Regions from separate parts of the Pseudomonas sp. FG29 genome, predicted to be linked through region 2. Evidence: predicted binding sites of a transcription regulator. Region 2 holds the regulator's gene; each other region holds the start of a gene.
What was found. Region 2 encodes FliA, which starts transcription of late flagellar genes. Its sites were predicted from a motif close to CTAAAGTTTNNNNNNNNNNNGCCGNTAA; they were not measured.
Positions count from the first base shown of each region.

Region 1 (10,545 bases), on a different contig from region 2:
GCCTTCACGCTGCAGGGCGCTGACCCGGCCGTTCCAGAACATGCCCAGGCTGGCCTGCCCGGAGGTCAGCAACTGTTGCGATTGCTCGCCGCTGCCCCACCAGACGATCTGCGACTTGATGCTGTCGAGCTTCTTGAAGGCGCGGTCGAGATCCAGTGGGTAGAGCTTGTCGGCCGGCACGCCATCGGCCAGCAGAGCCATCTCCAGCACACCCGGGCTTGGCCACTTGTACAGGGCGCGCTTGCCAGGGTGGCGTTCGAGGTCGAACAGCGCCGCCCAGCCGGAGGGCGTTTCGCCGAGGGTCTGGGTGTTGTAGCCGAGGATGAAGGAGAAGTAGAACGAGCCGACGCCGTAGATGGTGACGAAACGCGGATCGATCTGGCGCTGGGCGACCTGCTTCAGATCCAGTGGCTCGAGCAGGCCTTCACGGCCGGCGCGCAGGGCGAAATCGGCCTCGACGTCGACCACGTCCCAGGACACGTCGCCGCTCTCGACCATCTTGCGAAAACTGTCATAGTCGGTGGGGCCGGCCTGGATGACGCGAATGCCGGTCTCACGCTCGAAGGGGATGGCCCAGGCCTGTTCCTGCGCGGCCTGGGTGGAGCCGCCCCAACTGACGAAGGTCAGGGTCTGTTGCTCGGCCTGCGCCGACGTGAACTGGCAAGCGGCGATCAGCGCCCCCACTGCCAACAGCCTTTTGTGCATAAGACCCTCCTTGTTGGGTGCTGCGCTAGAACTACTGAGGCATGACTGATTGCATCGCTTGACCTGTTGCATTCATCGGATCGGTGCGGTGTTGCCGCGAGTCTCGGACAGGCTGAGCGAAGCCTTGCCAGATGCCCGTTTCAGCGGGGTGAAGTCAAGCGCGCATATGCGCTTTGTGACGCCCCGCGTGTTTCCACAATATTGCTGTTGCAGTGGCCAACTCGGCGTCGACTCGAGGCTCGCCGCCGAGGGTCTTCGAGGCCTGGCTTCAGTGGCTGCCGGCGCCCTTGAGCAGATCGCTGTCGTTCCACTCGTGATAGACGCAGGTGTGTGCCGTCTGCCAGCGCACGCGCACGTCGCTGCCCGGTTGGTGAGTCGTGGCCGCAATGGACAAGGCCTTGAGGCTGAGGCGGCTGCCGCCAGCGGTGATCACGCTGCAGGTCAGGCTGTCGCCGAGAAAGACCATCTCTTCGACCTTTGCGGAGATCTCGTTGTAGCCGGCCGGTAGCGGCGTGGCGCTGGCCTGTTCGGCGGTCAGCAGTTGCGCTTGCTCGGGGCGGATCATCAGCAGCACCTCTTTGCCAGCGTGCTGCGCCGATTGCGCGGGCACCTGCAGCGGACGCTGCTCGAACATCACCTGCTGGGCGTTGACGGCCGTGGCGCGGAGGAAGTTGGAGTTGCCCAGGAACGAGGCGACGAAAGCGTTCGGCGGTGCCTGGTAGAGGTCGGTGCCGGTGCCCAGGCCGACGATCTTGCCGTGGCTGAAGATGGCGATGCGCTGCGACAGGCGCATGGCTTCTTCCTGGTCATGGGTGACGTAGACGATGGTGATGCCCAGGCGCCGGTGCAGGTGGCGCAGTTCGTCCTGCAGATCCTCGCGCAGCTTCTTGTCGAGGGCGCCGAGTGGTTCGTCCATCAGCAGGATGCGCGGTTCGTAGACCAGTGCGCGGGCGATGGCCACGCGTTGCTGCTGGCCACCGGAGAGTTGCGCAGGGCGACGGTGGGCGAAAGGTTCGAGCTGCACCAGCTTGAGCATGGCATCGACACGCTTTTCGATCTCGGCGGGCTTCTGCTTGCGGATGGTCAGCGGGAAGGCGATGTTGTCGCGCACGTTGAGGTGCGGGAACAACGAATAGCGCTGGAACACCATGCCGATATCGCGCTTGTGTGGCGGTACCTGCACCAGCGACTGGCCGTTGACCAGAATTTCCCCGGAGCTGGGCGTCTCGAAGCCGGCAAGCATGGCCAGGGTGGTGCTCTTGCCCGAGCCGCTGGAGCCGAGGAAGGTGAGGAACTCGCCGTCGCGGATGTCCAGGTTGATGTTGTCGACAGCGGCGAAGTTGCCGTAATGCTTGTTCAGGTTGCGCAGGCTGACCAGGGGCGCCTGTTCGTCGAACGTTTTGAGTACCGCGCTCATCTCATGTACCTCGAATAATCAGGCGTTCGTTTCGCTGCGCCGACGCAGCAGCGCGGCGATCAGCATGATGGCGATGGACAGGCCGATGAGCAGGGTCGAGGCCACTGCAATGACCGGCGTCAGATCCTGGCGCAGGGTGGTCCACATCTTTACCGGCAGGGTCTGCAATTCCGGGCTGGCCATCATCACGCTCAGCACCACCTCGTCCCACGACACCAGGAAGGCGAACAGCGCGCCGGCGACGATGCCGGGGCGGATGGCCGGGAAGGTCACCTTGGCGATGGCCTGCAGGCGCGAGGCGCCGCAGATCACCGCAGCATCTTCGATGGACTGGTCGAACAGCTTCAGCGAGTTGATGATCGAGATGATGGTGAAGGGCAGCGCGACGATCACGTGGCTGACCACGAAAGCGAACAGCGTGCCGGTGTAGCCGAGTTTGAGAAACAGCGCGTACACGGCCACGGCGATGATCACCAGCGGCACGATCATCGGCAGGGTGAACAGCGCGTACAAGGCTTCGCGGCCGGGAAACTTGCCGCGTATCAGGGCGAAGGCGCAAGGCAGACCGAGGGCGACAGCGCAGAGGGTGGTCAGCACGGCGACCTTGAGGCTGGTCAGGGCCGAGGCTATCCACTCCGGGTTGGAGAAGAACTGGCCGTACCACTTCAGTGTCCAGCCCGGTGGCGGGAAGACCAGCCACTGCGAGGAGCCGAACGACAGCAGCACGATGAACACGATCGGCAGCAGCAGGAAGGCGGCGATTGCCCCGGTGGTCAGGTACAGGCCGACACGCAGCCGGCCGCTGATGGCATTGGGGGAGAGCAGCATGTTTACCTCGCGTTACTGGAGGCGACCGGCGATTCCGCCTGCAGCTTCATATAGACGTAGAACAGCAGCAGGGTAATGGCGATCAGCAGGGCTGCCGCCGCGCTGGCCAGGCCCCAGTTGAGGAAGGACTGCACCTGCTGGACGATGAACTCGGGCAGCATCATGTTCTGCGCGCCACCGAGCAGCGCCGGGGTGACGTAGTAACCCAGGGACATGACGAACACCATCAGGCCGCCAGAGAACAGCCCCGGTCGGCACAGCGGCAGGAACACACGGAAGAAGGTGCTCCAGGGGCTGGCGCCGCAGATTGAGCCGGCCTGCAACACCATCGGGTCGATGGCGCTCATGGTCGCCTGCAGCGGCAGAACGATGAACGGGATCATGATGTAGCTCATGCCGATCACCACGCCGGTCAGGTTATGCACCAGCTCCAGCGGTTCATCGATCAGGCCCAGCCACATCAGCGCCGAGTTGATTGCTCCAGAGCCCTGCAACAGCACCAGCCAGGCGTAACTGCGGGCCAGCAGGCTGGTCCACATCGACAGCAGGACGATGCTCAGCAGCCAGCGGCCCCAGCCACGCGTGGCAAGGGTGATGGCCCAGGCCAGGGGAAAGCCCAGCAGCAGGCTGATCAACGTGACCAGACCCGCCACCGAGAAGGTGTTGAACAGCACCTTGGCGTAGGACGAATTGGCGAACAAGGTTTCGTAGTTGCCCAACCCGGGCGTCGGCTCCAGCACGCCACGCAGCAACAGCCCGATCAATGGCGCGAGAAAGCACAGCGCCAGGAACAGCAAGGCAGGTAGCAGCGGGAGCGAACCCTTCCAGCGAGCCAGACGCGCCGGGCGGGGAGAGCCGCCGGCGGGTGACTGGGTCAACGGCACGGCGGCGATCTTCATTTCAGCAGCCACTCATTCCAGCGGGCGGCGATGTCATTGCCATGCTCGGCCCAGTAAGCGAAGTCCAGGGTGACCTGATCGGCTTCATGCGCGGTAGGCAGGCTGGGTGCCAACTCTTTGTCGAGCTGCGCTACCGAGTCCAGGTTGACCGGTGCGTAGGCAGTGAGGTTGGCGAACTCGGCCTGACCTTCTGCACCACTGGCCATGGCCAGGAACTTCATGGCGGCATCCTTGTTCTTCGCGCCTTTGGGCACGACCAGGAAGTCGGCCATGACCAGGTTCTGCTTCCAGCTCACGCCCACCGAGGCGCCTTCCTGTTCCAGGGCATGGATGCGCCCGTTCCAGAACTGGCCGAGGCTGACTTCGCCGGAGGCGAGCAGTTGTTGCGACTGCGCGCCGCCGCCCCACCAGACGATGTCTTTCTTGATGGTGTCGAGTTTCTTGAAGGCGCGATCGAGATCCAGCGGATAGAGCTTGTCGGCCGGTACGCCGTCGGCCAGCAGGGCCAGCTCCAGCACGCCGGGGCTCGGCCACTTGTACAGCGCGCGCTTGCCCGGATAGGTCGCGGTGTCGAACAGCGCTGTCCAGTCCTGCGGTTTGCCCTTGCCGAGTTTTCGCTCGTTGTAGCCGAGTACGAAGGAGAAGAAGAAGGAGCCGACACCGTGGTCGGAGACGAAACGCGGGTCGATGCGATCGCGCTTGATGACGTTGAAGTCCAGGGGTTCGAGCAGGCCTTCGCGGGCGGCTCGCAGGGCGAAGTCCGCCTCCACGTCGACCACGTCCCACTGCACGTTGCCGCTTTCAACCATGGCCTTGAGTTTGCCGTAGTCGGTTGGGCCGTCCTGCAGCACCTTGATGCCGGTCTTTTCGCCGAATGGCACCGCCCAGGCGTCTTTCTGCGCATCCTGAGTGGTACCGCCCCAGCTGACGAAGCTCAGGCTATCGGCGGCGCTTGCGGTGGCGGCTGCCGCGCCCATGAGCGTGGCGATCAGCGTTGCCGCTATGGTTTTCTTGAACACCATCTTGCTTGCCCTCGTTGTTGTGTTTTTACGCAAGCGGGCGATTGTTCACGCCCGCCTTCAGGGAGCAGTGACCCCATTCGGGGTGTGTTAAGTCTGGCCGTGATCGAGGGCTTGTTGGGATTGTCCTGATGCGCTCGTTCGATTGCTCGGCCTACGGAATATCATATTATGGTATTCCAAGATTTATGCAAGCTGCCTTGGCCGTGTCCAAGCCTCATCTCTCACGGAATTTCCCCCGCATCCGCTTAAGTTATTAATCGATAAGCCGATTCAGATCATTGGTGAATATCGGTTTACCGTTCCTCTTCCTGCTTTCTCTGCCTAGGAGCTCATCATGAGCTGGCTCGACAACACTAAACTGGCGACCAAACTGCTTTCTGCCTTCATTCTTTCGGCCCTTATCACGCTGATCATCGGTGCCTTGGGTGGCAATGGCATCGGCCAGCTATCGAACGCGTTACAGTCGGTATTCGCCAATAACCTCGTGTCGGTGGCAAAGGTCAACAACGTCAACTCTGCGCTGCTGGCGCAGCAGCGCGATCTCTATCGCTTGCTCAGCTTGACGGTAGCGCAGGAGCCGCAAGCCGCTCGCCAGGAGGTCATCGACAGCCTGCAGGAAAACGCTCGGACAGCGGCGAAGAACTTCGCCGAATATCGGCAAACGCTGCTGGCGGATGACGAGCGTATCGCGGGTGACCAGATGGAGCGTGACTGGCCCGCCTACAACGCAACGGTAGCCCGCATGCTGCAACTGCTGTCGCAGGGGCAGACCAACGAGGCCAGCGCACTCATCAATGGTGAACAGCGCCAGCAATTCGCGGCACTGCGTGAGAAGTTGACCACCATCATCGACTCCAACAACCGCCAGGCGGCAGAAGGGGCTGAGAATGCCAAGGAACTGGAGAGCTCGGCCAAGCTGATGCTCTATGGCGGCGTCGCGCTTGCCTTCTTGCTGGCCATCGCGCTGGGGCTGCTGATCACGCGCAGCATCAGTGCGCCCATTGCTGCTGCGGTGGTCAGCGCCCAGCGCGTGGCGGAAGGCGATCTTACGGTGCAGATCGACAGCACTCGCCAGGATGAGGCCGGTCAACTGTTGCGTGCCCTGGGCAGCATGCGGGCCAGCCTGCGCCGCACTCTGCAGGAGATCGCCGGGGCATCCGACCAACTGGCCTCGGCGGCCGAAGAGTTGAGCGCAGTGACCGACGAAAGCACGCGTGGCCTGGTGCGTCAGAATGACGAGATTCAGCAGGCGGCCACCGCCGTCAACGAGATGACCGCTGCGGTGGAAGAGGTGGCGCGCAACGCCGTATCCACCTCTGAAGCCTCGCGCAGTGCCAACCAGGAGGCCGAGGGTGGGCGTGAAGGCGCACGCGAGGCGGTGCAGGCCATCAACGGCATGGTGGTCGAATTGGGTGCGTCCACTTCCACCGTGCAGACCCTGGCCGAGCAGGTGCGCAATATCGGCAACGTGGTCGACGTGATCCGAGGCATCGCCGAGCAGACCAACCTGCTGGCGCTCAATGCGGCCATCGAAGCGGCGCGTGCCGGCGAGCAGGGCCGTGGTTTCGCCGTGGTGGCCGATGAGGTTCGCGCGCTGGCTGCGCGCACGCAGACCTCCACCGGTGAAATCGAATCGATCATCGGTACCGTGCAGAACACTGCCGAGCAGGCTGTGCGTTCCATGGGCAAGAGCCAGGATGTGGCGCAGAGCACCCAGAGCCTGGCGCAGCAGGCCGGTGAGGCGCTGGAGCGCATCGCTCAAGCCGTCGCCGGGATCAACGAGCGCAATCTGGTGATCGCCAGTGCCGCCGAAGAGCAGGCCCAGGTAGCCCGCGAGGTGGATCGCAACCTGGTGAACATCCAGGAGCTGTCGACCCAGACCGCCGCCGGTGCCAACCAGACCAGCGCGTCCAGCCAGGATCTGTCGCGCCTGGCTGTGTCGTTCAATCAGATGGTGGCGCGCTTCAAGCTGTAACCGCTGGCTCGAAAGGCAAGCTTTCGACGACCTCCAGGTCATAACCGGTCAGGCCCGCGTACTTCAGCGGCGGGCCCATGTGACGCAACTTGCCGACGCCCAGGTCCTGCAGGATTTGGGCGCCGGTACCCACTTCCGAATAGATGCGCGATTGCGTGCGGCTGAACGGGCGCTGCGGTTGAGTCAGTTGTGGCACGCGCTCGAGCAGGGCCTGCGACGATTCGTTGTTGGCCAGTACCACCACCACGCCATGCCCGGTTTCCGCCACTTTCTGCAGGGCGGCCCAGAGCGTCCAGTTCTGCGGGCCGGTGTATTCGGCGCCGACCAGATCGCGCAGCGGGTCGATCACGTGCACGCGCACCAGCGTTGCCTCATCGTGACGGATATCGCCCATCACCATGGCCATGTGTACGCCACCGGCGATACGATCCTCGTAGGTCACCAGGCGGAAGGTGCCGTGCACGGTGGGCAGCTCGCGTTCACCGATGCGAACTACGGTGTGCTCGTTGCTCAAGCGGTAGTGGATGAGATCGGCGATGGTGCCGATCTTGATGCCGTGCTGGCGGGCGAACACTTCCAGATCCGGGCGGCGCGCCATGCTGCCATCTTCGTTCATCACCTCGACGATCACCGAGGCAGGCGTCAGCCCGGCCAGGCGGGCCAGGTCGCAGCCGGCTTCGGTGTGTCCGGCGCGGGTCAGCACGCCGCCGTCGCGGGCGCGCAGTGGGAAGATGTGCCCAGGCTGCACCAGATCCTCGGCAACGGCGTTCGGCGCCACGGCGGTCAACACCGTGTGGCAGCGGTCGGCGGCGGAAATGCCGGTGGTCACGCCTTGTGCGGCTTCGATGGAAATGGTGAAGGCGGTGCTGAAGGCACTGCCATTGGCCGGCACCATCTGCTCCAGGCCCAGACGCTGGCAATGTTCTTCGGTCAGGGTCAGGCAGATCAGGCCGCGCGCCTCGCGGGCCATGAAGTTGATCGCGGCGGGGGTGCACTTTTCTGCAGCCAGCAGCAGGTCACCCTCGTTCTCGCGATCCTCGTCATCGACCAGCAGCACCATCTTGCCCTGGCGGTAGTCTTCGATGATTTCTTCGATGGAGTTGAATGACATGAGGCGGTACCTGGGTTGTCTCGGGAGGATGGATTCATGGTATACCATAATACCTAGAAAACCATCCTCTACCGGAGTCAGCATGAAGGCCTACTGGATCGCCCACGTCGATGTCACCGACCCGCAGCAATACAGCGAATACACCCGCCGCGCGCCCGCCGCGTTCAGCCTGCATGGTGGGCGGTTCCTGGCTCGCGGTGGCCGCTCGCAGGCCATGGAGGGGCGGTCGACACCGCAGCGCAGCGTGGTGATCGAGTTCGACTCTTACGAGCAGGCGCTGGCCTGCTACAACTCGGCTGAATACCAGGACGCCTGCGTGCATCGCCAGGGTGTGGCGAAGGCGGAAGTGATCATCGTCGAGGGTATCGAGGCGTGATGCCGAGCGCTTGGGCGACGTAGCCCGGATGCAATCCGGGATGCTCCACGGAAGGCACGTCCCCCGGATTGCATCCGGGTCAGGGGCGGCACTCAGCGCATGAAATGCACTTTGCCGGTGTCGTCGTTGCCCATATAGATGCCGTACACACCGGCCTGGCGTTCCTCGATATAGCGCTCGAGGATCTGTCGGATGGCCGGGTAGTAGATCGCGTCCCAGGGGATTTCCTCGGGGGCGAAGAAGCGGTAGTCGAGGGTTTCCGGGCCATGCTGGCCGGTGATCTCCAGCGCGCAGGCGCGGAAGATGATGTACACCTCGCTGATGCGCGGCACGCTGAAGATGGAGTAGGGCGAGAGGATTTCGGCGCGTACCCCGGTTTCTTCCCAGACTTCGCGCAGCGCGGCCTGTTCGGTGGTCTCGCCGTTTTCCATGAAGCCGGCCGGCAGCGTCCAGGTGCCAACACGTGGCGGGATGCCGCGTTGGCACAGCAGGTAGCGGCCCTCGCGCTCGATGATGCAGCCGGCGATGACCTTGGGGTTCTCGTAGTGGATATAGCCGCAGGCGCCGCACATCAGGCGTTCATGGGTGTCGCCGTCGGGCAGTCGGCGGCTGAGATCGCCCGAGCCGCACTGCGGGCAGAAGCGCGGAGCGGGCATGGCATCAGCGTCCGATACGGGGCTCTTGCTGGGCGATAGGGATGACGAAGTCGCGCATCTCCCCGGTTTCGTCCTGCTTGGACTTAAGGTAGTCCAGCGCCACCTTGGCGGCTGCCCGGACGTGATCCACCGAGGCCTGGTGCGCGGCCAGCGGATCGCCGCTCTTGATCGCCTCGACGATGCGCTCCATTTCCTGGTTGCTGGTGCCACGGCGGTTGGTCTGCGACACCGAGGTGGCGCGCAGGTAGCTGATACGAGCCTGCAGTTGGCGCAGCTGGGTGGCGGCGATCTGGTTGCCGGAGCCTTCGAGCAGCACGTCGTAGAAGCCCTGCACCGACTCCAACACGGCCTGCAGGTCGCCGCTCTCCAGCGTCTTGCGGTTCTCCTCTAGAGCCTTTTCCAGGGCGCGAATGTCCTTGGGCTTGGCGTTGAGGGTGAACAGCTGGACGATCAGGCCTTCCAGTACGCAGCGCAGCTCGTAGATATCGCGGGCGTCTTCCAGGGTGATGATGGCCACACGCGGGCCCTTGGCACCGGCGAACTCCACCAGGCCTTCGGACTCCAGATGACGCAGCGCCTCGCGTACCGAGGTGCGGCTGACCCCGAGGCGATCGCAGAGGTCACGCTCGACCAGGCGATCGCCCGGCAGGAGCTGGAAGTTCATGATGGCGCTGCGCAACTTGTCCAGCACGATTTCGCGCAGGGTGACCGGGTTGCGATTGACCTTGAAGCTGTCGTCGAGTGGCAGGCGTTTCATGGGGTCCGCTCTTGTGAGGCTATCCGTAGAAAAACAACGAAGGAGCACCCTTGGGGCATCTCTAAAAACTATCTCGGCTTTGGCTTCCTGCGTCGCTCTACCTCCTGCATCCATGCAGTCGTGCGTTGCCATTGCTGCGTTAAAAACAGGCTCAAAATGCTCATTTACAACACGTAAAGTCGAACGCGACTCCGAGCGTTTTTCGCCTGTTTTTGCGGGGCCGCCATCGGTATTGCGCTGGCTGCCTCGATTACGTTTTTAGAGGTGCCCCGTGGGCGCTCCTTCATCAGTCTTGCTGGCCCTGCTCCGCGTCTGCTTCGGCGAAGGCTTCCCGAGCGAGGCGGAAGCTGTCTACCGCTGCCGGTACGCCGCAATAGATGCCGACCTGCAGCAGGATCTCGCGAATCTGCTCACGGCTCAGGCCGTTACGCAGTGCGCCGCGAACGTGCAGCTTCAGTTCATGCGGACGGTTGAGGGCCGAAATCATGGCCAAGTTTATCATGCTGCGCTCTTTGAGCGACAAACCCTCGCGGCCCCAGACGTGGCCCCAGCAGTACTCGGTGACCAGTTCCTGCAGTGGGCGGTTGAAGTCGTCGGCATTCTCGATGGATTTGTTGACGTAGGCCTCGCCCAGCACCTGAGTGCGAATGGCCAGGCCCTTTTCGTACTTTTCGTTGCTCATCTGCTCATCCTTCTGTGGTTTACAGGTCGTTGAAAAACGTAGGCGAGGCAGGCAAGACAATACCGATGGCGGCCCCGCAAAAATGGCCGAAAAACGCTCGGAGTCGCTGTTGTAAAT
Region 1 is NZ_JBMDJU010000019.1:74,448-84,992, forward strand. It holds gene ACODS1_RS18105 (ABC transporter substrate-binding protein) at 1-705, opposite strand, end outside; gene ACODS1_RS18110 (ABC transporter ATP-binding protein) at 974-2,122, opposite strand; gene ACODS1_RS18115 (ABC transporter permease) at 2,141-2,950, opposite strand; gene ACODS1_RS18120 (ABC transporter permease) at 2,953-3,849, opposite strand; gene ACODS1_RS18125 (ABC transporter substrate-binding protein) at 3,846-4,871, opposite strand; gene ACODS1_RS18130 (methyl-accepting chemotaxis protein) at 5,206-6,846, shown strand; gene ribBA (bifunctional 3,4-dihydroxy-2-butanone-4-phosphate synthase/GTP cyclohydrolase II) at 6,836-7,957, opposite strand; gene ACODS1_RS18140 (DUF1330 domain-containing protein) at 8,040-8,333, shown strand; gene ACODS1_RS18145 (NUDIX hydrolase) at 8,426-8,989, opposite strand; gene ACODS1_RS18150 (GntR family transcriptional regulator) at 8,994-9,746, opposite strand; gene ACODS1_RS18155 (carboxymuconolactone decarboxylase family protein) at 10,033-10,428, opposite strand.
Region 1: ACODS1_RS18130 (methyl-accepting chemotaxis protein) is a predicted target of FliA. The motif match lies at 5,116-5,143, and genes of this name have one in related genera.

Region 2 (10,545 bases):
AAGGAACTCAACACTTTGGCGGTCACCTTTGCCGGCACGGCGGCACTGATCTTCTTCGGCGCGCAGATTGGTGCTGCCTTGCTAGACCTGATGCGTGGCACCTTCAGCCTGCCGCGTGAGGCGGTGATGCGCGAAGACAGCATGGCGCTCTACCTGCTGGCCTATGGCAAGCAGACCCTTATGGCCCTGCAGCCGTTCTTCATCGTCTTGCTGATCGCGTCGGTGATTGGCCCGATTGGCCTGGGCGGCTGGTTGTTCTCCTCGGAGGCGCTGCTGCCCAAAGGTAGTCGGATGAACCCCTTGGCGGGCCTCAAACGCATGTTCTCGGTACAGGCGCTGGCTGAGCTGCTCAAGGCCTTTGCCAAGTTTCTGGTGATCCTTGCGGTGGCCTTGCTGGTGCTGGCCACGGATCAGGATGATCTGTTGGCCATCGCCAACGAGCCGGTCGAGTCGGCCATCCTGCACAGTCTGAACGTGGTGGGTTGGAGCGCCTTCTGGTTGTCCTGTGGGCTGATCCTGATTGCCGCCGTTGATGTGCCGTTCCAGCTCTGGAGTCACAAGCAGAAGCTGATGATGACCAAGCAGGAGGTCAAGGACGAGTACAAGGATTCCGAGGGCAAGCCTGAGGTCAAGGGACGCATTCGCCAGTTGCAGCGTGAGATGGCCGAGCGCCGCATGATGCAGGCGGTGCCGCAGGCTGACGTGGTGATCACCAACCCGACCCACTTCGCCGTAGCGCTGAAATACGATCAGGACAAGGGTGGGGCGCCGATATTGCTGGCCAAGGGCAACGATTTCCTCGCCCTGAAGATCCGCGAGATCGCCCAGGAACACAAGGTCATGGTGCTCGAGTCGGCAGCCCTGGCTCGGGCGGTCTATTACTCCACTGAGCTGGATCACGAGATCCCTGCCGGTCTTTACCTGGCGGTGGCGCAGGTGCTGGCTTATGTCTACCAGATTCGCCAGTTTCAGGCTGGCAAGGGCAAGCGTCCTGGCCCGCTGTCTGATCTGCCCATCCCGCCGGATCTGCGTCGCGACGAGTGATGCAGCGGCTCGTGTAGCCGCCCTGGCACAGGTTTTTTCACTGCCTTTGTTCTGTGTCTGCAGTTCTGGAACGCTTCTTGCCATAACCCCTTCAGGACGCGGTATTGCGTCAAAAGATTGAATGAATTGGGGTAAGGCCGTGGCAGTAGATCGCGCTCAGTTGATCGGTGACGTACGCAGCAACCTGGCCGGGTTGCGGCATGGCAATCTGGGCATTCCGCTGCTGCTGCTGGTGATGCTCGGCATGGTCATGCTGCCGGTGCCGGCGTTTCTGCTCGATGTGCTGTTCACCTTCAGCATCGCGCTGTCGATCGTAGTGCTGCTGGTCAGTATCTACGCCCTGCGGCCGCTGGATTTCGCCGTGTTCCCCACCATCCTGCTCGCCGCCACGCTGCTACGCCTGGCGCTGAACGTGGCTTCGACTCGGGTGGTGCTGCTCAATGGTCATGAGGGCCACGGTGCGGCGGGGCAGGTGATCCAGGCCTTCGGCGAGGTGGTGATTGGCGGTAACTACGTCGTCGGTATCGTGGTCTTCGCCATCCTCATGATCATCAACTTCGTGGTGGTCACCAAGGGCGCCGGACGTATCTCCGAGGTGAGCGCGCGCTTCACCCTCGATGCCATGCCTGGCAAGCAGATGGCCATCGACGCCGACCTCAACGCCGGCCTGATCGATCAGGTCGAAGCCAAGAAACGTCGCAGCGAAGTGGCCCAGGAGGCTGACTTCTACGGTTCCATGGATGGTGCCAGCAAGTTCGTACGCGGCGACGCCGTTGCTGGTCTGCTGATCCTGTTCATCAACCTCATCGGCGGTGTTGCCATCGGCGTGCTGCAGCACCAATTGGCGTTCGCCGATGCCGGTAAGGTCTACACCCTGCTGACCATCGGCGACGGTTTGGTGGCGCAGATTCCTTCCCTGCTGCTGTCGACTGCCGCTGCGGTGATGGTCACCCGCGTTTCTACTTCCGAGGACATGGGGGCGCAGGTCAACCGGCAGATGTTTGCTTCGCCCAAGGCTTTGGCAGTGGCTGCGGCCATCCTGATTGCCATGGGCCTGGTGCCGGGCATGCCGCATTTTTCCTTCCTCAGCCTGGGTTTCATCGCTGCGGGTGGCGCTTACTGGATCGCGCACAAGAACCGCAAGGTCAAGGAAGAGGAAGTCAAGGAAGTGCAGCGCCAGCAGGAGCTGCTGCCGGCGCAGAAGGCCCAGGAGGTCAAGGAGCTGGGTTGGGACGATGTGACGCCAGTGGACATGGTGGGTCTGGAGGTGGGCTACCGCCTGATTCCGCTGGTCGACCGCAACCAGGGTGGTCAACTGCTGGCGCGGATCAAGGGTGTTCGCAAGAAGCTGTCGCAGGAGATGGGCTTTCTCATGCCGTCGGTGCATATCCGCGACAACCTCGACCTGGCACCCAATGCCTACCGTTTGACGCTCATGGGTGTCAGCGTGGCCGAGGCTGAGGTCTACCCGGATCGCGAGCTGGCGATCAACCCCGGTCAGGTGTTCGGCCCGCTCAATGGCATTGCCGCCAAGGATCCGGCGTTCGGCCTGGAGGCGGTATGGATCGATCCCAGTCAGCGTGACCAGGCGCAATCGCTCGGTTACACCGTGGTCGATGCCAGCACCGTGGTCGCCACCCACCTGAATCAGATCCTGCACAAGCACGCTCATGAGCTGCTCGGGCACGAGGAAGTACAGCAGCTCATGCAACTGCTGGCCAAGAGTTCGCCGAAGCTGGCCGAAGAGCTGGTGCCTGGGCTGGTGTCGCTGTCGACGCTGCTCAAGGTATTGCAGGCGCTGCTGCAGGAACAGGTGCCGGTGCGCGACATCCGCACCATCGCCGAGGCCATCGCCAACGTCGCGCCAAAGAGTCAAGATCCCGCCGCCATGGTCGCAGCCGTTCGCGTGTCGCTGGCTCGCGCCATCGTGCAAAGCATCGTGGGACTAGAGCCGGAGCTGCCTGTGATCACCCTTGAACCAAGGTTGGAACAGATATTGCTGAACAGTCTGCAGAAGGCCGGTCAGGGTAGCGAGGATGGCATCCTCCTCGAACCAGGTATGGCCGAGAAGCTGCAGCGTTCCCTGGTGGAAGCGGCGCAGCGCCAGGAAATGCTCGGCAAACCGGTGATCCTGCTGGTGGCCGGTCCGATCCGGGCGATGTTGTCGCGCTTCGCGCGGCTGGCGGTACCCAGCATGTACGTGCTGGCCTACCAGGAAATTCCGGACAACAAGCAGGTCACCATAGTCGCCACTGTGGGCCAGAACTGAGGTAAAGGGTCATGCAGGTCAAACGTTTCTTCGCTGCTGATATGCGGACCGCCATGAAACTGGTGCGTGACGAACTGGGCGCTGACGCGGCCATCATCGGCAACCGCCGCGTGGCCGGTGGTGTCGAGCTGACCGCCGCGCTCGACTATCAGGTGGCGCCAGCGCCGGTTCGACCGAATCCGGCTCTGGAGGCCGAGCTGCGCAAGACTCAGGCGCGCATCGCCAATGCCCAGGCGGAGCTGGCGACCCGTGCCGAACAGGACTCGTCGAAAGACCGTCAACTTTTCGCCAATGACTCGCTGGTGGCGCCGGAATTGCCGGCGACCCCGGTCAAGCCGCAGCGCCCCGTCGAGAAGCCGGTGGCTGCCGCGCCCAGTGTCGATCCGCGTGCGCTCGATGCCATGCGCTTCGAGCTGCATGGCCTGCGTGAACTGATCGAAGTACAGCTGGGCTCCATCGCCTGGGGGCAAATGCAGAGCCGTCGCCCGCAGCAGGCCAACCTGTGGCGCCGCTTGCAGCGTATGGGCCTGTCGGCCGAGCTGTCGCAGGCGTTGCTCGACCGCGTGGCGGGCGTCGCCGAGCCTCGTCAGGCCTGGCGCATGCTCCTGGCGCACCTGGCCCATGCGATCAAGACGCCCAAGGTCGAGCCGTTGGAAGAGGGCGGGGTGATTGCCCTGGTCGGCCCTGCCGGCATGGGCAAGACCACCACGCTGGCCAAGCTGGCCGCGCGTTACGTGCTTAAGTACGGTGCTCAGCAGGTCGCTCTGGTGAGTATGGACAGCTTCCGTATCGGCGCCCAGGAACAGCTCAAGACCCTGGGGCGCATCCTCGGCGTCTCGGTGACTCAGATCGATCCGGGGCAGTCGCTGCTGCAAGCCCTGGCGCCCCTGGCCAAGAAACGTGTCGTACTGATCGATACGGCGGGGTTGCCCGCCAACGATCCGGCCCTGCGTCTGCAGCTCGAGAGCCTGTCTGCGCGCGGCCTGAAAGCCAAGAATTATCTGGTGCTGGCCGCTACCAGTCAGAGCCAGGTGCTCAAGGCGGCCTACCATAGTTACAAGCGTTGCGGCCTTTCCGGCTGCATACTGACGAAGCTGGACGAGGCCGTGAGTCTGGGTGAGGTTTTGGGTCTGGCTATAGGCCAGCATCTGCCGGTAGCCTATGTCACGGACGGGCCGCGGATTCCGGATGATCTGCACGTTCCGCGTAGCCACCAGCTGGTCAGCCGCGCGGTGGGATTGCAGGCGCCGGAAGAGCCTAGCGAGGACGCCATGGCGCAATTGTTCGCCGGTCTCTATCAAGGAACCGCGCGGCGCGTCGGCTGAAGCGCTAAAGTGTTGCAAACCCTGCGTTTTTTGCAGGGGCGAACGGCCGGTTGGCCAAGTCGAAGTTAGACAAGGTATTGAGAGAACATGGGTATGCATCCCGTACAGGTGATCGCGGTAACCGGCGGCAAGGGCGGTGTCGGTAAGACCAACGTGTCGGTGAATCTGTCCATGGCCCTCGCCGATCTGGGGCGCCGGGTGATGTTGATGGACGCCGACCTTGGGCTCGCCAACGTCGATGTGCTGCTGGGGCTGAGCCCCAAGCGCACCCTGGCCGACGTGATCGCTGGTGAGTGTGACCTGCGTGACGTCCTGCTGCAGGGGCCGGGCGGTATCCGCATCGTGCCGGCCGCATCGGGCACGCAGAGCATGGTCAACCTATCGCCCATGCAGCATGCCGGCCTGATCCAGGCATTCAGCGATATCAGCGAAAACCTCGACGTGTTGGTGATCGACACTGCAGCCGGCATCGGCGATGCGGTCGTCAGCTTCGTGCGGGCGGCGCAGGAGATTCTCGTCGTGGTCTGCGACGAGCCGACCTCGATCACCGACGCCTACGCGCTGATCAAGCTGCTCAACCGCGACCATGGCATCAGCCGCTTCCGCGTGCTGGCCAACATGGCGCACAGCCCGCAGGAAGGTCGCAATCTCTTTGCTAAGCTGACCAAGGTGACGGATCGTTTTCTCGATGTCGCCCTGCAGTACGTCGGCGCGGTGCCCTACGACGAATGCGTACGCAAGGCGGTGCAGAAGCAGCGCGCCGTCTATGAAGCCTTCCCGCGCTCCAAATGCGCACTGGCGTTCAAGGCAATCGCTCAGAAGGTCGATACCTGGCCGCTGCCGGCCAACCCGCGCGGCCATCTGGAGTTCTTCGTCGAGCGCCTGGTGAAGCAACCGACAGCAGACTCGGCCGTATGACAGCAGCCTCTGGACTTCGTATGTACAACAAGGCTCGTGCGCAGGACTCCCAGCACCAGTTGATCGAGCGCTATGCGCCGCTGGTCAAGCGCATTGCCTATCACTTGCTGGCGCGTCTGCCAGCCAGCGTGCAGGTGGACGATCTGATTCAGGCCGGGATGATCGGCCTGCTCGAAGCCTCGCGCAAATACGACTCCAGCAAGGGTGCAAGCTTCGAAACATTCGCCGGTATTCGCATCCGCGGTGCCATGCTCGACGAGGTGCGCAAAGGCGATTGGGCACCGCGTTCGGTGCACCGCAACAGCCGGATGGTCAGCGATGCGATACGTACCGTTGAAGCGAGAACGGGGCGTGACGCTAAAGATCACGAGGTTGCTGCCGAACTCCAATTGAGTCTGGAAGATTACTACGGCATTCTTGGCGACACTTTGGGTAGCCGCCTGTTCAGTTTCGACGACCTATTGCAGGACGGTGAACATGGCGGACTGCACGAAGACGCCGGGCACACCCACCTCGAACCTTCGCGGGATCTCGAAGATGAACGCTTTCAAGCGGCATTGGCCGAGGCCATTGCCGGCCTGCCGGAGCGCGAGCGTCTGGTGCTGGCGCTGTATTACGATGAAGAACTGAACCTGAAGGAAATCGGTGAAGTACTGGGGGTCAGCGAATCGCGCGTCAGTCAGTTGCACAGTCAGTGCGCGGCGCGTCTGCGTTCGCGGCTGAGTGAATGGCGCGCTGGCTGAGTCGCAGCGTACTCGCAGGCAGAAACGGTTTCACGATTAAAGGACGTAGTTGCAAACGCAATACGTTTGGGACTGTACGGAGGTCGACTTGGACAAGAACATGAAAATCCTCATCGTTGACGATTTTTCGACGATGCGACGGATCATCAAGAACCTCTTGCGAGACTTGGGTTTCACCAATACCGCCGAGGCCGATGACGGCACTTCAGCGTTGCCGATGCTGCAGAGCGGCAGCTTCGACTTTCTGGTCACCGACTGGAACATGCCCGGTATGACCGGCATCGACCTGCTGCGTGCGGTACGTGCGGATGAGCGCCTCAAGCACCTGCCGGTGCTGATGGTCACCGCCGAAGCCAAGCGTGACCAGATCATCGAAGCGGCTCAGGCCGGCGTGAATGGCTATGTGGTCAAGCCCTTCACTGCGCAGGTGCTGAAGGAAAAGATCGAGAAGATCTTCGAGCGGGTCAACGGCTGATGTCGGCCGCGAGGGTGCTATGGAACACGATGATTCCACATTGGGCGATCTTGAAACGTCCCTGAAAACCAATGCCCGCGAACTGGTCGATAGCCTCGAAAAAGGTAACTTCGGCAACGCGGTGCAACTGATCAATGAGCTCAACAAGGTTCGTGATCGTGGTTTGTATCACGAGGTCGGCAAGCTGACCCGTGAGCTGCACAACGCTATTGTCAATTTTCAGCTCGACCCGCGCATGCCTCATGCCAAGGAGCTGTCGCAGATATCCGACGCCACCGAGCGTCTGAACTACGTCGTCACCCAGACCGAGAAAGCGGCCAACCGCACCATGGATCTGGTGGAGCAGAGTGCGCCACTGGTCAATGACCTGGCCGATGAGGCGCAGAGCCTCAGCGCCGAGTGGGGTCGTTTCATGCGCCGGGAAATCGGCGCAGAGGGTTTTCGTGAGCTGGCCAAGCGCATCGAGTTGTTCCTTGCGCGTAGCGAGCGTGACAGCAGCAAGCTGTCCAACCACCTCAACGACATTCTGTTGGCGCAGGATTACCAGGATCTGACCGGTCAGGTGATCAAGCGGGTGACGCAGTTGGTCACCGAGGTGGAAAGCAACCTGCTTAAATTAGTCCTAATGGCCAGTTCGGTAGACCGCTTCGCGGGTATCGAACATGACCACGATGCATTGCGTGCCGAACAACAGCAGCAAAAATCGCCGTCGACGGGTGAAGGTCCGCAGATTCATGCCGATAAGCGTGATGACGTCGCCTCCAATCAGGACGATGTCGACGACCTGCTATCCAGTCTTGGATTCTAAGGAGCACCCCACATGAGCTTCGGCGCCGATGAAGAGATCCTCCAGGATTTCCTGGTAGAGGCCGGCGAGATTCTCGAACAGTTGTCCGAGCAGTTGGTCGAGCTGGAAAGCCGACCGGACGACATGAACCTGCTGAACGCCATCTTTCGCGGTTTCCACACCGTCAAGGGCGGAGCAGGCTTCCTTCAGCTCAACGAGCTGGTGGAGTGCTGTCATATTGCCGAGAACGTGTTCGACATCCTTCGCAAGGGCGAGCGTCGCGTTGACGCTGAACTGATGGACGTTGTGCTCGAGGCGCTGGATGCGGTCAACAGCATGTTTGGCCAGGTTCGGGAACGCTCCGAGCCTACGCCGGCATCGCCCGAGCTGCTGGCAGCCCTGGCACGCCTGGCCGAGCCAGCAGGTGCGCAACCCGAGCCGGTTGCCGAGCCTGTAGCGGTGCAGGCCGCGCCGGAGCCTGAACCCGAACCGGTTGCCACGCCTGCTGCAAGTGCTGCGTCCTCCGACATCACCGATAGCGAGTTCGAGCAACTGCTCGATGCGCTGGGCGATACGCCGCCGGCTGCTGCCGAAGCCAGCGCCGGCAGTGACGATATCACCGACGATGAATTCGAAGCGCTGCTCGATCAACTGCATGGCAAAGGTCAGTTCGCCGCGCCAGCCGCATCGGCACCGGCCCCTGCAGCTCCTGCTGCTGCCGCGCCCGCCGCACCTGCCGGTGACGATATCACCGACGACGAATTCGAAGCTTTGCTCGATCAGTTGCACGGCAAGGGCCAGTTCGCCGCGCCGGCTTCGCCTGCCGCGCCTGTAGCGGCCGCGCCAGCCGCCGCCCCGAGTGCCCCGGCCGGTGACGACATCACGGATGACGAGTTCGAATCGCTACTCGATGAGTTGCACGGCAAGGGCAAATTCGTAGCGCCGGCTCCAACTGCCGCTCCGGCCGCAGCGGCAGCACCGGCTCCTGCGGCGGCCAAGCCTACGCCTCAGCCAGCTGCTGTGCCGGCGGCCAAGCCCGAACCCGCTGCGCCGCGTGCTGCTGCGCCAGCTCCTGCTGCGGCGGAGAAGGCGCCTGCCAGCGAAGCCGAAACCACCGTACGGGTCGATACCGCACGCCTCGACGAGATCATGAACATGGTCGGCGAGCTGGTACTGGTGCGTAACCGCCTGGTGCGCCTGGGCCTCAATAGCGGCGACGAGGCCATGTCCAAGGCGGTGTCGAACCTCGACGTGGTCACGGCGGATCTGCAGACTTCGGTGATGAAGACCCGCATGCAGCCGATCAAGAAGGTCTTCGGCCGCTTCCCGCGCCTGGTTCGCGACCTGGCGCGCAATCTGAAGAAAGAGATCAACCTCGAGCTGGTGGGCGAAGAAACCGACCTCGACAAGAACCTGGTCGAGGCGCTGGCCGACCCGCTGGTGCACTTGGTGCGCAACGCGGTCGACCACGGCGTGGAGACCCCGGAAGAACGCGAGAAGGCCGGTAAGGCTCGCGCAGGTAGGGTGGTGCTGTCTGCCGAGCAGGAAGGTGACCACATCCTCTTGTCCATCACCGATGACGGCAAGGGCATGGATGCCGACATCCTGCGCGCCAAGGCGGTGGAGAAGGGCTTGCTGGACAAGGATGCAGCCGAACGTCTGAATGAGTTCGAATGCTACAACCTGATCTTCGCCCCGGGCTTTTCGACCAAGACCGAAATTTCCGACGTGTCCGGTCGCGGTGTCGGCATGGACGTGGTCAAGACCAAGATTTCCCAGCTCAACGGCACGGTCAACGTGTTCTCGCAGAAGGGCCAGGGCTCGAAGATCGTCATCAAGGTCCCGCTGACCTTGGCGATCATGCCGACGCTGATGGTTATGCTGGAGAATCAGGCCTTCGCGTTCCCGCTGGTCAACGTCAACGAGATCTTCCACCTCGATCTGTCGCGCACCAACGTGGTCGATGGCCAGGAAGTGGTGATCGTGCGCGACAAGGCGCTGCCGCTGTTCTATCTCAAGCGTTGGTTGGTGCCGCAGGCGTTCATGGAGGAGCAGCGTGAAGGGCATGTGGTGATCCTCACCGTAGGCAGTCAACGCATCGGTTTTGTCGTCGATCAATTGGTCGGTCAGGAAGAAGTGGTAATCAAGCCACTTGGCAAGATGTTGCAGGGCACCCCGGGGATGTCCGGGGCGACCATCACCGGCGACGGTCGCATCGCGCTGATTCTCGACGTACCGAGCATGCTCAAGCGCTACGCTCGACGTTTCTGATGGTTTTGCGGCACGGGCCGATGCCCGTGCCGTCTAGGAGTGTTTATGGCAGTCAAGGTCTTGGTAGTAGACGACTCCGGCTTCTTTCGCCGGCGTGTTTCGGAAATTCTGTCTGCCGATTCCAGCATTCAGGTGGTCGGGACGGCCACCAACGGACGGGAAGCCATCGATCAGGCGCTGGCGCTCAAGCCAGACGTGATCACCATGGATTACGAGATGCCGATGATGGATGGCATCACGGCTGTACGTAACATCATGCAGCGTTGCCCGACGCCTGTGCTGATGTTCTCCTCACTCACCCATGAAGGCGCACGTGTCACCCTGGATGCGCTGGATGCCGGGGCGGTGGATTTCCTGCCGAAGAATTTCGAGGACATCTCGCGTAACCCGGAGAAGGTCAAGCAACTGCTGTGTGAAAAGGTGCATTCCATTGCACGCAGCAACCGTCGCTTCAGTTCTGCGGTTGCCACACCGGCACCGGCTGTCACTAGCCCGACGCCTGCGCCAAGTCGCAGCGCTACGCCTGTTCGCACGCCGGCGCCGGCCGCTCCTGCGCGTACTGTGTCGGCTGCAGGTGGTGCCTCCAGTGCCAGTAGTAATTCGCCGGCACCACGCCGCAAGGCCTACAAGCTGGTCGCCATTGGTACTTCCACCGGTGGCCCGGTTGCATTGCAGCGCGTGCTGACCCAACTGCCGGCCAACTTTCCGGCGCC
Region 2 is NZ_JBMDJU010000015.1:82,823-93,367, forward strand. It holds gene flhB (flagellar biosynthesis protein FlhB) at 1-1,044, shown strand, start outside; gene flhA (flagellar biosynthesis protein FlhA) at 1,166-3,313, shown strand; gene flhF (flagellar biosynthesis GTPase FlhF) at 3,325-4,638, shown strand; gene fleN (flagellar synthesis regulator FleN) at 4,726-5,556, shown strand; gene fliA (RNA polymerase sigma factor FliA) at 5,553-6,299, shown strand; gene ACODS1_RS16135 (chemotaxis response regulator CheY) at 6,400-6,774, shown strand; gene ACODS1_RS16140 (protein phosphatase CheZ) at 6,794-7,582, shown strand; gene ACODS1_RS16145 (chemotaxis protein CheA) at 7,595-9,832, shown strand; gene ACODS1_RS16150 (protein-glutamate methylesterase/protein-glutamine glutaminase) at 9,878-10,545, shown strand, end outside.

Region 3 (10,545 bases), on a different contig from region 2:
CGCGCCCGGCGACCGGTGCGCCGAAGTGCAGGTGCACGCGGCCCTTGTAGCCGGTGATGCCAAGGGCAATGCTGGCATCGTCCTCGCCAGGTGCCTTGGTGTAGCTGCCGGTGGCCGCACGAATGCTCAGCTCACGCGCCTTGGCCTGGTCGCAGGGGTCGTATTCGTAGCTGATCGACACCGGAATCAGGTTGAGCGAGTCGATCACTTCGGCGAACGCTTCGTCCTTGCGGCTCATGTGGAACATCTTGAGGATGGCCGAATCGGTGCGATCATCGCCGTCCTTGGCTCGGCCTTCCGCCTGGGCAATCCAGATCGATTCGCCGTCTTCGCGGATCGACTGGTTGATGTAGGCCGACAGCAATTGGTACGCCGCCAGTTTCTCGCGCCGACCGCTGATCGAACGGTGCACGATGAAGCTCTTGTTCAGGCGCATCAGGTCGCTGACGAACGGGCGCTGCAGCAGGTTGTCGCCGATGGCGATGCGGGGGGTCTGCAGGCCGGCATGGTAGACGGCGTAGTTGACGAAGGCCGGATCCATGACGATATCGCGGTGGTTGGCCAGGTACAGATAGGGTTTGCCTGCCTGCAGGCTTTCCAGCCCCGAGTAGGTAATGCCGTCGGTGGCCTGCTCGATGCTGCGGTCGACATAGGGCTCGATCTTGTCCTGCAGCTTGGCGACCGAGTCGATCCCGGCGAACTCGCTGCGCAGGCGTGCCGCGATCAGCGGCTTGAGCAGCCAGCCGAACGGCCCGGCCAGGCGCGGGAAGCGGAAGCGGGTGAGGGTGCCGAGAAACGCCGGGTCAGCGAGCAATCGCGCCAGTACGGGGCGCACTTCGTCGTCGGAATAGGGTCGGATGGCATCGAATGCGCCCATCATGCTCTCTTGATCTAGAACGGCTAAGGTTAAAAGTGGCGAGCCTGCCAGGCAGGATCAGCAATAGACCAGCGATTATACCGCCAAGTCACAAGGAGACCGCGATGCTGGAAACCGAGGCCTATGCCTGCCCTTACTGTGGTGAATGGGTCGAGACCGTGCTCGACCTCTCCGCTGGCGATCAGGCCTATATCGAAGACTGCCCGGTGTGCTGCCGGCCCATCGAGTTCGAACTGCAGACCGATGGGGAGCGTTGGCAGCTCGACGTGCGTGCGGAGAACGACTGATGCAGCGAATCTACGAGCCGGAAAACCTGCTGGAAGGGCAAATGCTGGTGGACATGCTCGCCAGTGAAGGCGTGGTTGCGCATCTGCTCGGCCAGCATCTGGTCGGTGCCGTCGGGGAATTGCCGGCCTGCGGTCTGTTGGGGCTCGTGGTGGGTGACGCGGATGCCGAGCGGGCACGCCTGTTGATCGCCGAGTACAATGCCGCGCAACCTGTACCCGGTGACGAGCCGGAGTCCTTCCAGGGTGTGTTGCTCTGCTGACGCGCCCCTGCCTGTCGAGTCGTTTCATGTGTGGACGTTACGCCCTGTTCCGTTGGTCGCCTGCTTTCGCGGCGCAGCCCGGTTTTCCCGATGATCAGCAGCCGCACTGGAACCTGGCGCCTGGCAGCCAGGTACTGATGGTGCGTGTCGGCGAGAAGGGGGCGGAGTTGGCGCGCGGACGCTGGGGGCTGACGCCGGCCTGGTTGCAGGATCTGTCGAAGAGCCCGGCCCATGCCCGTGCCGAGAGCCTGGCCGAACAGCCCATGTTCCGTGAAAGCTTTCGCGAGCGTCGCTGCCTGATCCCGGCCAATGGCTTCTATGAATGGCGTGGGGCAGGGCGCAAGCGCCCGTACTGGATCACTGGTGAGGCATCGATCCTCTATTTCGCCGGACTCTGGGAGCGTTATCCGGTCAGCGGGCACGAATACCTGAGTGTGGCGCTGATTACCCGTGCGGCCGCTTCGCAGCGCCGTCCGCTGATTCTCAACGAGGACGAACAGGCGCTGTGGTTAAACCCGGATGCCTCGCCGCAGGCGCTGCAGGCTCTGTTGAATGCGCCTCAGGCGGCGTTGCGCGAACGTGCTCTGGCGACCCTGGTCAACGATCCCAAGCTGGATGCGCCAGAGTGTCTGACGCCTGCCTGAATGCCGCCTGATTCAAAGGCGAGGAGCCGGCGCCATGGGCTCCTGCCTGATGTTCACACCTTGAACTGATTGATCAGGCGTCGCTGCTGCTCGGCCAGTTGGGTCAGCTCGGCGCTGGCCTGGCTGGCCTCATCGGCGCCGCCGGCCACTTCGTTGGCGACCTGACCAATGTTGGTGACGTTGCGGTTGATGTCCTCGGCGACGGCGCTTTGTTCCTCTGCGGCGCTGGCGATCTGCGTGTTCATGTCGTTGATCACCGAGACGGCCTGGGTGATCGCGTCCAGCGAGCTGGCGGCTTCACCGGCATGTCGCACGCTGTCGTCGGTCTTGCTCTGGCTCTGCTCCATTACCTTGACCACGTCCCGCGTGCCCTGCTGCAGCTGCTGGATCATGCTCTGGATTTCTTCGGTGGCCTGCTGGGTCTTCTGTGCCAGGTTGCGCACTTCATCGGCGACCACGGCAAAGCCTCGGCCTTGTTCGCCCGCGCGGGCGGCTTCGATCGCGGCATTCAGGGCCAGCAGGTTGGTCTGCTCGGCGATGCCGCGGATGGCGACGAGAATGGCGTTGATGTTCTCGCTGTCCTTGGCCAGGTTCTGCACCACCCCGACGGCGCGGCTGATCTCACTGGCCAGGGCGGCGATGGCGGTGGAGGTTTGTTGCACCACCTGCTTGCCCTGATTGGCGGCCTGGTCGGCGTGGTTGGCCGCTTCGGCCGCCTGGGTGGCGTTGCGCGCCACATCCTGGGCGGTAGCGGTCATTTCATGCACGGCGGTGGCCACCAGTTCGATTTCCGCCAGTTGCTTCTGAATGCCCTGATTGGTGCGGATGGCGATATCGGCGGTGTGCTCGGACGAGTCGCTGACCTTCTGTACCGACACCACGACCTGGCCGATCATGCTCTGCAGCTTGCTCAGGAAGGCGTTGAAACCTTGTGCGATCTGCCCCAGCTCGTCGGCGCGATCGACCTTCAGGCGCACGGTGAGGTCGCCTTCGCCCTTGGCGATGTCGTCCAGCATGTTCACCATCTGCCGTAGCGGTCGGGCGATGCCCAGTGCCACCAGCCAGATGACCAGCAGGCCCATCGCCGCGATCAGCAGGCCGACCAGGGTCATGCCGAAGGTGTCAGCGTCGCGTTGTTGGGCCAGTTCGCCTTGCATCTTGTTGAGGTCAGCCATCACCACCTGCACCGGGAGCGACAGCATCAGCACCCAGCGTGCATCGCTCTGGCCGATGGCAAAACTCAGGAACAGTTCGATATGGCTGTGCTCGGGATCATCCGGGTTGTCGATGGAGTAGATCGGCTGGCCCGGTTGCAGCTTGCCCAGGTTGCCCAGTTCGTTGGCATCGAGCAGGACGGTGGCCGGCTCGCCGAGTTTGTCCGGAGCACGGGTGGAGGCGATCAGGCGGCCGTTGCCGGCGATCAAGGCCAGTTCGCCGGCGCCGTCGTAGAGCTGCGCGTCGGCTTGCTTGAGTAGATCCTGGATGAAATTGACGGCCAGGTCGGCACCGGCGATGCCGCGGAACTCGCCGTTGACCAGAATCGGCGAGGTGAACGAGGCGAGCATGGTCATCTTGCCGCCTACGTCATAGGGCGCCGGATCGATGACGCAGGGGCGTTTGCGCTCCTTGGCGCACAGGTAGTACTCACCGGCACGTACGCCGGTGGGCAGGAGTTCCTCGCTTTCCATCGAACCGATGGCATCGATGCCCAGGCTACCGTCGGCATTGCGGAACCACCAGGGCAGGAAGCGCCCGGTGCCGTCATAACCATCACCTTTCTTGCCGGCATACAGGTCGTCACTGGCATCGAAGGCGTTGGGTTCCCAGCCGATGTAACTGCCCAGCAGTTTGGGGTTTTGTGCCGTGGTCTCGTGCACCAGGCTGGCGAGCTCCTCACGGCTGATGCTGAGCAGGGGGCTGCCATTGCTGTCGGTCATGCCGAGCATGGCATTGAGGCGCGCGAGGTCGGCCGTGATTTGCAGCGGCACATCCAGCTCACGCTGGATCACGCTGGCCTGTCCCTGAACCAGGGTGATCAGGCGCTGCTCGATGGCTCGTTCGAGTAGGGCGTGCGTGCGTTTTTCCACCAGTGCCTGGCTGCGGCTGCTGGCGAAAAGAGCGTACAACACCAGTGCGGCTACCACGGCCAATACGCTGGCGCCTGCGAGCAGGGCCACGGAGAACTTGATCGACTTGAACTTCATTGCAGCTCCGGACGCAGATAGGTCTCACCACTGAATCGGCTGCGGGGGAAAAATCCTGAGCCGCAACCATTCTCTAGCACCTGCTTTCTTACATTCGCCATCACTCAGCAAAGATGGCCCGCCGCCATTGCGCAAGTCGCCAGGTTGCTCGCCTGGTCACCGCGACCTAGCATACGAACTCGTTTTCTCGGAGAGTCGTGGATGAACAAGTCACTTACCCTGAGTGGGCTGGCGGCAGCCTTGCTGCTGGCCGGCTGCCAGGCGGTCAACACCACCAGCGGTGGCGCCGTTGGCGTGGAGCGCAAGCAGTACATGTTCAGCATGTTGTCAGCCGACCAGGTCAATCAGATGTACGCCCAGTCTTATCAGCAGACGCTTAGCGAGGCGTCGAGCAAAGGTGTTCTGGACAAGACCAGCGCCAATGCCAAGCGTGTGCAGGCCGTGGCCAATCGGCTGATCCCGCAGGCGCCGCGCTTTCGGCCAGATGCGGCCAACTGGAATTGGGAGGTCAATCTGATCAAGAGCCCCGAGCTCAACGCCAACTGCGGGCCGGGCGGCAAGATCATCTTCTATTCCGGCATCATCGAGCAGCTCAAGCTGAGTGATGACGAGATCGCCGCGATCATGGGCCACGAGATGGCTCACGCATTGCGCGAGCATAGCCGCGAGGCCATGTCCAAGGCTTATGGCATCCAGATGGCCAAGCAGGGCGCGGGGGCCTTGTTGGGCCTGGGGCAGGACAGCCTGGCACTTGCCGATACCGTGGTCGAATACAGCCTGACGCTGCCCAACAGTCGGGGCAACGAGAACGAGGCCGATCTGATCGGGCTCGAACTGGCCGCGCGTGCGGGCTACGACCCGAATGCGGCGATTTCGCTGTGGAAGAAGATGGAGGCCGCCGGTGGCAATGCGCCGCCCGAGTTCATGAGCACCCACCCGTCGTCCAGCAGTCGCATCGCCTCTCTACAGGCGGCGATTCCCAAGGTCATGCCGCTCTATCAGCAGGCCAAGGCAGGTCAGTAACAGGCCAAGGCGCTGCCTCAGGGGAGCGCCTTGTCGGCAAAGGGGCGGGTTTCCAGGCCCAACTGCGCGCGAAAGCTCTCCATGTCGAACATGGTGCAGATTTCCTGGATTTCGTCGCTGTGATTCAGAGTCCAGAACGCCATGGCTGAAATACTCAGCACCCGGTCGCTGGCCGGATAGCCAAAGGCCGGGCGCTCGATCGTACCGATCATGGTGCTCCAAGTGAACACCTTGTTGCCTTCGGCAATGCATTCCTCGAGCACCACCTGAATGTCCGGCATGGCTTGGCGGACTTCCTCCACCAGATGCGCGAAGCCGGCACTGTCGAGTGCGGCGCCGGTGAAAGAGCTTTTATAGAGGAAGTCGCTGCTGTGCAGTTGCTCGGCGAGGGCCAGTCGACCTCTATTCCAGGACAGGTCGATATGCTGGCGCACCACCTTCTTGTGTTCTTCCAATGACATGCCTTCCTCCCGAGACGTGCGTGGCGGCACTGTGATGTGCTGCGCACTCTAAGTGCCCGGGAGGTGGCAGAAATTGGCCGAAATGACGTACAGGTGGCGTCAGTGAATCGTCAGATGAGCCCGCTGAGTTTCAAGGCCTGATAGCCCGCATACACCGCCAGCACGGCAAACGCGCAGGCCGCGAGGCGGCGGATCAGGGCCAGCGGCAGGCGATCGGCTGCGAAGTTGCCCGCCAGCACGACCGGCACGTTGGCCAGTAGCATACCCAGCGTGGTGCCCATGACGACCAGAACGAAATGCGGGTACTGAGCGGCCAGCATTACCGTGGCGACCTGGGTCTTGTCGCCCATTTCGGCAAGGAAGAAGGCGATCAGGGTGGTGAGGAATGGGCCGTATTTTTTCAGACCCGACTCTTCATCTTCGTCCAGTTTGTCCGGAATCAGCGTCCAGATGGCCACCGCGACGAAGCTGGCCGTGAGAATCCAGCTCAGGGTGGCGGGCGAGAAGAAGCCGGCAACCCAGTTGCCCACGGCGCCTGCTGCGAAGTGGTTGGCCAGGGTGGCGGCAACGATGCCCCAGATGATCGGCCAGGGGCGGCGGAAGCGGGCGGCCAGCAGCAAGGCGAGCAGTTGCGTCTTGTCGCCAATCTCGGCGAGGGCAACGATGAAGGTGGGGACGAACAGGGATTCCAGCATCAGGTTTCCTAAAGGGGCGGGTCGACACGGCGTATGACACGAACGACCTTCCCGCCCCGGGTGAGGTTGTGCGTGTCATAGGTCTTGTCAAACCGCGGGCCTCTCTAAGAAGGCCTTAGGTCGCATGCGCCATGCTCTGCGGAGCAAGTGTGTTGACGCATGCCGGGCGAGCAGGGCGCTCGCGGGAGACTACTCCCCTAGGACGGGCGCAATTGTGCCCAAGCGCCTGCTCAGGAGCAAGTCCATTCAGCCGCGTGCGCTGTAGATGCGGAAACCGTCGGCCTCGGCAAGGGTGTGGCAGGGGCCGAGATGACGCTCGATCAGCGGGGGATACTTGAGAAAACTATTGGCCACCAGGCGCAGCTCTCCACCTTTGAGCAGATGGCGTTTGGCCTGGGTCAGCAGGTTCTCGCTGGCCTGGTAGTCGGTGTGTACGCCTTGATGGAAAGGCGGATTGCTGACGATGGCGCTCAGCCCTTCGGGAGCCGACTCGATGCCGGTACCGGCGATGACATTGGCCTCAAGGCCGTTGCGGGCCAGAGTCAGGCGACTGCTTTCCAGGGCGAAGGCGTCGACGTCCAGCAGGCTCACTTCGCTGCTCGGGTAGCGTCGTTTGAGTGCGGCGCCGAGTACGCCAGCGCCGCAGCCGAAATCTAGCAGATGACCGTCTGGCAGGCCATCCAGGTGTTCCAGCAGCAGCGCACTGCCGCGATCCAAGCGGCCATGGGCGAATACGCCAGGCAGGGTGACGATCTCCAGCGCGCCATCGCTGAGCGGCAAAGAATAGTGTTGTGCCAGTGCGTGCAGGTCGGGATGCTCAGGAACCTGCTCCACCTCTACGCACCACAACTGACAGTGGCGGGCGCTATCCAGCTTGCGGGGGCGGCCGAAAGCCTCGAGTTGCTTCGCCGCACGCTCGATGCCTGCGCGTTTTTCCCCGACCAGGTACAGCGGCTTGCCAGCCAGGCGTGAGGCCAGGGCCTGTAACAGGTAGTCGCTCAGCTCGCGCGATTTCGGCAAAAACAGCACCGCCGCGCGATAGTCACCGGCCGGCATCTGGGTGTCGAAGTGGCTGCGACCGGGGAAGCGTGTCGCGAGCAGTGCCTGATCACCGGCATGCCAGTTCCAGCCTTGGGCATGTGGCAATACGCCGAGCAGATCGTCTGCCGGCAAGCCTGCCAGTAGCAGTTCGCCGTCGAACAATTCGGCCTGGCGCAGCAATACTTCGCTTCGCGGATCCATGAGGTGTCCTGTGCATCGGTTTACGGGAAGAAGCATGCAGCAGGCGCTATCACGCCTGCTGACAAGGGGCGCGAAGCTTACCCGACGACCCGCACTGGCGCACCGGCAAAGAAGCCTGCGGCATTGGCCACGACCTGCCCCACGATGCGTTGCCGGGCCTCTTGACTGCCCCAGGCGCTGTGCGGTGTGACGATCAGTCTGGGGATGTCGTTCGCCAGCAGCGGGTTGCCGTCTTTCGGCGGCTCCTGCAGCAGCACGTCGGTGGCGGCGCCGCCCAGATGACCACGGCGCAGCGCGTCGGCCAGCGCCTGCTCATCGACCAGCCCACCGCGAGCGGTGTTGATCAGGAAGGCGCGCGGTTTCATCAGTGCCAGCTCGCTGGCGCCGATCAGGTTGCGGGTCTGTTCGTTGAGCGGGCAGTGCAGGGTCAGTGCATCCACCTGTGGCAGCAGTTCGTGCAGGGGCAGGCGATCCGCGCGCGCCGGGCGGCCGGGCAACTGCCCGAGCAATACACGCATACCGAAGGCTTCGGCCAGGCGGGCGACTGCGCTACCCAGTTCGCCGTGGCCGAGCATGCCGAGCGTTTTGCCTTCCAACTCGACGATGGGGTGATCGAGCAGGCAGAACTGGCTGGCCTGCTGCCAGCGCCCAGCGGCGATATCGCGTTGGTAGTCGGGCAGGCGCGTGGCCAGCGCCAGCAGCAGCATCAAGGTGTGCTGCGCCACGGACGGGGTTCCGTAACCCTGGCAGTTGCATACGGTCACGCCATGTTCGCGAGCAGCGCTCAGGTCGATGTTGTTGGTGCCGGTGGCGGTTACCAATACCAGCTTCAGCTCCGGGCAGGCGGCGAAGGTGGTGGCGTCCAGCGGCACCTTGTTGCTGATGGCGACCTGGGCACCTTGCAGGCGTTCGGCGACCTGATCCGGACGCGTTTGCGCGTGCAGGGTCAGCTCGGCGAAGGCCTGATGCAGCGGTTGCATATCCAGGTCGCCCAGGTCGAGGGAGGCGTGGTCGAGAAAGACGGCGCGTGCGCTGTTGCTCATCAGCTGTACCTTTTCGCAGGTGGGTCGCAGGAGTAGATTGGCGAGCCTACCAGACCTTCCTTGTCGATGCGGAGCCGCCATGTACTGGAGCGAATTTCTCACCGTTGCCCTGATCCATCTGCTGGCGGTGGCCAGCCCCGGGCCGGATTTTGCAATCGTCGTACGGGAAAGCGTCGCTCACGGCCGACGTGCAGGTGTCTTCACCGCGCTGGGCGTCGGTAGCGGAATCCTGGTGCACGTGACCTATTCGTTGCTGGGTATCGGCCTGATCGTGTCGCAGTCCATCGTGCTGTTCAACGCACTGAAATGGCTGGCTGCGGCTTACCTGCTGTACATCGGCTTCAAGGCCCTCAGGGCGCGCCCGGCCGACCCAGCAGCAGCCGAGTTGGCGCTGACCGACGAGCCCCGCAGTGCCCGCAGCGCCTTCGTCACCGGTTTCATCACCAATGGGCTGAATCCCAAGGCCACGCTGTTCTTCCTCTCCCTGTTCACCGTGGTGATCAATCCGCATACGCCCGTTGCCATTCAGGCGGGGTATGGCCTTTATCTGGCGATGGCCACCGCCATCTGGTTCTGCCTGGTGGCCTGGCTGTTCAGCCAGCAACGCGTGCGCGCCGGTTTCGCTCGGCTGGGCCACTGGTTCGACCGACTCATGGGTGTCGTGCTTGTGGGTATCGGCGTGAAGCTGGCATTCACCGAGATGCGCTAGCCGCATCCGAGCCGTCGTGAAATGACCTGAAAGCAGCAGGCGTGGCCGTTTCCTTCGTTGCGGTCACGCTACAAATCATTCTTTGGGATGATTCTGTCATCCGCTTGCCCCACTAGAGTCGCAGCATTCCCTGATTCCTTTCGTGCATAAGAAGGTGATCCCATGCTGCAGACCCGTCTCATCCCGGCGGCGGCCAACGCCCATGACTTTCCCCTGCTGATCAAGCGCCTGCTGCTTTCCGGCAGCCGCTACGAGAAGACCCGCGAGATCGTCTACCGCGACAAGCTGCGCTACAGCTACGCGACCTTCAACGAGCGGGTGGCGCGGCTGGCCAATGTGCTCAGCGATGCCGGAGTAAAAGCCGGCGATACCGTGGCCGTGATGGACTGGGACAGTCATCGCTATCTCGAGTGCATGTTCGCCATCCCCATGCTCGGCGCGGTGCTGCACACCATCAATATTCGTCTGTCGCCGGATCAGATCCTCTACACCATGAACCATGCCGAGGATCGCTTCGTGCTGGTCAACAGCGAGTTCGTGCCGCTGTATCAGGGCATCGCCGGGCAACTGACCTCGGTCGAGAAAACCCTGCTGCTGACCGATGGCGAAGACAAGAGCGCCGAGCTGCCGAATCTTGTCGGTGAATACGAGAGTCTGCTGGCGGCTGCCAGCCCCAGTTATGCCTTCGCCGATTTCGATGAAAACTCGGTGGCCACGACCTTCTACACCACCGGCACCACGGGCAACCCCAAGGGGGTGTATTTCACGCATCGGCAACTGGTGCTGCACACCCTGTCCATGGCGGCTACGGTGAGTGCGCTCGACAGCATTCGCCTGCTCGGCAATGACGATGTGTACATGCCGATCACGCCGATGTTCCACGTTCACGCCTGGGGTGTCCCTTATGTGGCGACCCTGCTTGGGGTCAAGCAGGTCTACCCGGGCCGCTACGAGCCGGACATGCTCTGCCGGCTGATCAAGGAAGAGAAGGTCAACTTCTCCCACTGCGTGCCCACCATTCTGCAGATGCTGCTCAATGCCCCTGGCGCGCAGGGGCATGATTTCGGCGGCATGAAGATGATCATCGGCGGCAGTGCGTT
Region 3 is NZ_JBMDJU010000017.1:69,468-80,012, reverse strand. It holds gene ACODS1_RS17165 (1-acyl-sn-glycerol-3-phosphate acyltransferase) at 1-877, opposite strand, end outside; gene ACODS1_RS17160 (CPXCG motif-containing cysteine-rich protein) at 982-1,164, shown strand; gene ACODS1_RS17155 (putative signal transducing protein) at 1,164-1,424, shown strand; gene ACODS1_RS17150 (SOS response-associated peptidase) at 1,451-2,068, shown strand; gene ACODS1_RS17145 (methyl-accepting chemotaxis protein) at 2,122-4,272, opposite strand; gene ACODS1_RS17140 (M48 family metallopeptidase) at 4,474-5,295, shown strand; gene ACODS1_RS17135 (ketosteroid isomerase-related protein) at 5,313-5,756, opposite strand; gene ACODS1_RS17130 (TMEM165/GDT1 family protein) at 5,867-6,448, opposite strand; yybP-ykoY riboswitch at 6,496-6,661, opposite strand; gene ACODS1_RS17125 (methyltransferase) at 6,698-7,693, opposite strand; gene ACODS1_RS17120 (2-hydroxyacid dehydrogenase) at 7,771-8,736, opposite strand; gene ACODS1_RS17115 (LysE family translocator) at 8,816-9,445, shown strand; gene ACODS1_RS17110 (fatty acid--CoA ligase) at 9,608-10,545, shown strand, end outside.
Region 3: ACODS1_RS17145 (methyl-accepting chemotaxis protein) is a predicted target of FliA. The motif match lies at 4,305-4,332, and genes of this name have one in related genera.